2 regions of the Streptomyces sp. NPDC045967 genome follow, and region 2 is predicted to be linked to the other one. Evidence: predicted binding sites of a transcription regulator. Region 2 holds the regulator's gene; the other holds the start of a gene.

Region 1 (2,391 bases), on a different contig from region 2:
TTGTGACGGAGCAGGGTGGAGCCGACCCTGCGCTTGTTGATGCTGAACCAGGCGGCGCTCTTCTCGTGCCGACGAAACTAAGCCTGGTGAAGCGATGGGGGAGAGCCTGTCGCTCTCGGGGGTGAGTAGGTCCGTATCGGTTGGGAGGGCGGGCGCCAGGAGTCGGCGTTGCTCCAGTGCGCTACGGAGTCGCCGAACACGGAGGCGTCGTCGTAGGGGTAGATGACGCGGAGGCTGATCTCCCGGAAGAAGCGCTCACGCTTCCGTGGTGTTCTCGCGTCTGCGACGCGCCGCCAGTAGGGCGACGCGATGATGGCGGCCAGGCTGACGGCCTCGGGATAGACGGCGGCGAACAGCTTGGATGTGTTGTACGAGTCGTAAACGGAGGCACAGCGGTCATCCGGTATCAGCATCCGCGCACGGGCGTCCCAGGTGTGCCAGATGTGGGCGGGGCCGCGCTGCTTGGGGTGGTCGTCAGCGGAGTTCCAGATGTGTCCGCAGAAGCTGAAGGCGGTCAGCACGGCGTCGAACGTCAGGGGCACGGCATGGCGGTGCAGGAGGCGAAGGTGCCGGCGCTGGGCGTGGACGATGTCAGGAAGGTCACTCAGGTCGGCCGCGGGCCAGTCCACGTCCGGAGGGCCGATCCAGGTGCGGTGGCGCAGACAGACGTAGCGGTGGTGGGGTAGAAGCCGGAGCACCACGCCGCCGGGGTGCCGGACATATTGCGCACCGTGATCGCATCCGGCGCCCCCACCAGCCGGAACTCCCACCTCACCTGACCGCAGCCCGCCCAGGTGGCCTCGAACTTCGCCCAGTCCCGGGGCTTACGACGCTCCGCCGGACGGCAGTCGATCACGACAGCCGTGCCGTCGTTGCGGCGCGCGAAGAAGTCCGGCGCTTGAGAGACACCCCTGCCCGTCTCCGACCGCCAGAACAGCCAGAACGGCTGCGAGGAGATCCCCACCACCGATGGATCGAAGTCCAGCAGCATCACATGATCGCGCTCCAGCCAGGACTCGTACCCGACGTGCCCGCCCACCGTAGACGACCACCACAACCCCGGGAAGTTCCGCTGACCCTTGTATGAAGCGAACGTGCGCACCGGCGCCACATCCTCGAACCGCACCGCCCACACCGCCGCCAGCGGACGCCGGAACTCCGACCCGCCTGGAGCGACGTACGCGACCTCGAACCCCTCCAGTGGCGGCCCCGCCACCCCACCCGGTAGCTGCCCCAGCGCACGCGCCACGACAAGCACTCCCACTCACCGATGCAAGATCCCGCTGACCTGTGCAAGATCACGTGCAATGCAGAGCTGACTTATGCAAGATCCGAAACTACGGGACACTCACCCTCCGTTCGCCGGAGGCGAACACAGGGTGGGGAACAAGGGGCGGCGCAGATGCATTGAGTCGGCATAGCTCAACTTCACTGCCGGAGGGTTGATCATGGCTTCGACGTCCGTAACGCTCACTCTGCCCGTGCTCCCGCTCGACGACGAGGTCGTGCTGCCCGGAATGGTCGTTCCGCTGGACCTGTCCGATGCCGACGCGCGCGGGGCCGTGGAGGCGGCCCAGGCGGCGGCGGGCACCGGAAAGCCGCGGGTGCTGCTCGTGCCGCGCATCGACGGGAAGTACGCCGCAACGGGGGTGCTCGGGACGGTCGAACAGGTGGGCCGGCTCTCCGACGGCGACCCCGGCGCGCTCATCCGCGGCCTCGGGCGCGTGCGCATCGGCGCCGGGACCACCGGTCCGGGCGCCGCCCTCTGGGTCGAGGGCGAGACCGTCGAGGAGCACGTGCCGGACCCGCTGCCGGGCGCGGTCGCCGAGCTCGTCAAGGAGTACAAGGCGCTCGCCACCAGCTGGCTCAAGAAGCGCGGCGCCTGGCAGGTCGTCGACCGGGTCCAGCAGATCGAAGGGGTGTCGGCCCTCGCCGACAACTCCGGCTACTCCCCGTTCCTGACGGTCGAGCAGAAGGTCGAGCTGCTGGAGACCGCCGACCCCGTCGCCCGCCTCAGGCTGGCCGTCAAGGCGCTCAGCGACCACCTCGCCGAGCAGGACGTCGCCGAGTCCATCGCCAAGGACGTGCAGGACGGCGTCGACAAGCAGCAGCGCGAGTTCCTGCTCCGCCGCCAGCTCGAGGCCGTCCGCAAGGAACTGCGCGAACTGAACGGCGAGAAGGAGGGCGAGGAATCCGACGACTACCGCAGCCGCGTCGAGGCCGCCGACCTCCCCGAGAAGGTCCGCGAGGCCGCCCTCAAGGAGGTCGACAAGCTCGAGCGGGCCAGCGACCAGAGCCCCGAGGGCTCCTGGATCCGCACCTGGCTGGACACCGTGCTCGAACTGCCCTGGAACGAGCGCACCGAGGACCGGTACGACATCCAGGGCGCAC
Region 2 (2,391 bases):
CGTTCGAGCCGTTCCTCACCATCAGCGCCCAGAGCCCGGCGACCACTCACGCCATCACCGTGCTGGAGGGTTTCGAGCAGATCAACGCGGCCCTGGACCTGGCCACCGCCGAGTGCCACACCGAGGCGCTGACCGTCCAACCGGGTGGCGCCCGGCCCAGCTTCATCCTCACCGAGGCACTGGAGCGCGCCGCACCGCTGCTCAACCGGGGGGTGAGCATCCGCACGCTCTACCAGCACACGGTACGGCACAGCCAGGGCACCCTCGCCTACGTGGACCGGATCTCCACGGGCAAGGCGGAGATCCGCACCCTGGAAGAGCTCATAGAGCGCCTCATGATCTTCGACCGGACCGTGGCCTTCATCCCGGCCAGCGACGACCGCACGGTGGCGCTGGAGCTGCGCCACCCCGGGCTCGTCGACTACCTCATCAAGGTCTTCGAGCAACTGTGGCGCCGAGCCGTGCCGTTGACCGAGGAAGTGACTTACACGCACGCCCCGGACGGCGTCTCGGGCGTCCAGCGCACCATCGCGCAACTGCTCGTCGAGGGGCACGTGGACGAGGCCATCGCGCGCCGCCTGGGGATGAACGTACGCACCTGCCGGGCCCACATCGCCAAGCTGGCCGCCTACCTGGGCAGCGGCAGCCGTGCCCAACTGGGCTTCCTCATCGCCCAGTCCGGCATCCTCGACACCCCGGAGCACCGGCAGCACTGAGCCCACCCGGCGCGGGCGCCGCCGGACGCCAACGCCGGCGGGCCCGGGGCGCACCCACGGCCGCCGCCGACGGGCGCCGGGCGGGTACCCACTGCCGCCGGAGACAAACGGAAGGCCCCCACCCGTTACCGGGCAGGGGCCTCGCAGATAGCGGCGCTGGCTGAAAACCGCCGATCCGCCGGGGATCCGCCGCCGTCAGTCCACCGGGCGCTTGGGTCGCCAGACGACCAGGGCGTTGCCCGGCTGCGGAGGCTGGTAGGGAACCAGGTCGCGCCGGTAGGAGGCATGCACCTGGGCCTCGCGGGCCCGCAGCGTGGCCGCCGCGCCGTCCACCGCCGCCGAGAGTTCCGCCACCCGCTGCTGGAGCGCCGCCACCTGGTTCTCCAGCTCGATGATCCGCTTGATGCCCGCCAGGTTGATGCCCTCGTCCTGCGACAGCGCCTGCACCGTGCGGAGCAGTTCGATGTCGCGGGCGGAGTAGCGCCGGCCGCGCCCGGCCGTGCGGTCGGGGGAGACCAGGCCGAGGCGGTCGTACTGGCGGAGGGTCTGCGGGTGCAGGCCCGAGAGCTGGGCGGCCACCGAGATCACGTAGACCGGGGTCTCATCGGTGAGCTGGTAGCCCCCGCCCAGGCGGGAGGACTGTCGTCGGTGGCCGTCCATGGTCATGCTCCCTTCGCGGACTCGAACAGCGCGCTGCGCGGGTCCAGCGACTCCGTCGCATCGCGGTACATCTCCAGCGCCTCGCGGGCCTTGTCCGACAGCTCGGTCGGGACCGCGACCTCCACCGTCACCAGCAGGTCGCCGCGGGTGCCGTCCTTGCGGACCGCCCCCTTGCCGCGGGCCCGCATGGTGCGGCCATTGGGGGTGCCCGGCGGCAGCTTCAGCGTCACCTGCGGGCCGTTCAGGGTCGGGACCCTGATGTCGGCGCCCAGCGCCGCCTCGGCGAACGTCACGGGGACGGTCACCGTCAGGTTGTCGTCCTTGCGGCCGAACACCGGGTGGGAGCCGACGTGCACGACGACGTAGAGGTCACCGGCGGGACCGCCGCGCTCACCCGGCGCGCCCTTGCCGCGCAGCCGGATCCGCTGGCCGTCGGAGACGCCCGCCGGGATCCGGACCTGCATGGTGCGCGAACTGCGGGCCCGACCACTGCCCTTGCAGACCTCGCAGGGGGTCTCCGCGATCAGGCCGCGGCCCTTGCAGTCCGCACAGGGGTCGGTCAGCGAGAAGCCTCCGCCGCTGCCCCGGGAGACCTGCCCGGTGCCGACGCAGGTCGGGCACACACGGGGCGTGCCGTTCTTGTCGCCGGTGCCCGAACACGCCTTGCAGGGCGCCTGCGAGGACATCCGCAGCGGGACCGTGGCCCCGTCCACCGCCTCCGTGAAGGAGAGGGTGACCTCCGACTCGATGTCCTGACCGCGGCGCGGCTGGGTGCGGGTGCCCGCACCGGGGCCCGCGCCGCGGTTGAACAGGCCGCCGAAGACATCGCCCAGGCCGCCGCCGAAACCGCCGGCGGCGCCGCCCGGCTGCTGGCCGCCGAAGAGGTCCCCGAGGTCGAAGTTGAACGAGCCGCCGGCCCCGCCCGGCCCGGCGCGGAAGCCGCCGTTGCCGAACAGGGCGCGCGCCTCGTCGTACTCCTTGCGCTTCTTGGCGTCGCCGAGGATGTCGTTCGCCT

The links. The regulator HspR, encoded in region 2, represses chaperone genes until heat shock. The targets are predictions, from matches to a motif close to TTGAGNNNNNNNNNCTCAA.
Region 1: a site for HspR is predicted at 1,408-1,426, ahead of lon (endopeptidase La). Genes of this name have one in related genera too.

The regions. Positions count from the first base shown of each region.
Region 1 covers NZ_JBWKLE010000003.1:268,993-271,383, forward strand. The annotation lists gene AC07FY_RS08185 (hypothetical protein) at 78-629, opposite strand; gene AC07FY_RS08190 (TnsA-like heteromeric transposase endonuclease subunit) at 605-1,249, opposite strand; gene lon (endopeptidase La) at 1,449-2,391, shown strand, end outside.
Region 2 covers NZ_JBWKLE010000004.1:226,215-228,605, forward strand. The annotation lists gene AC07FY_RS11005 (helix-turn-helix transcriptional regulator) at 1-716, shown strand, start outside; gene AC07FY_RS11010 (heat shock protein transcriptional repressor HspR) at 912-1,376, opposite strand; gene dnaJ (molecular chaperone DnaJ) at 1,379-2,391, opposite strand, start outside.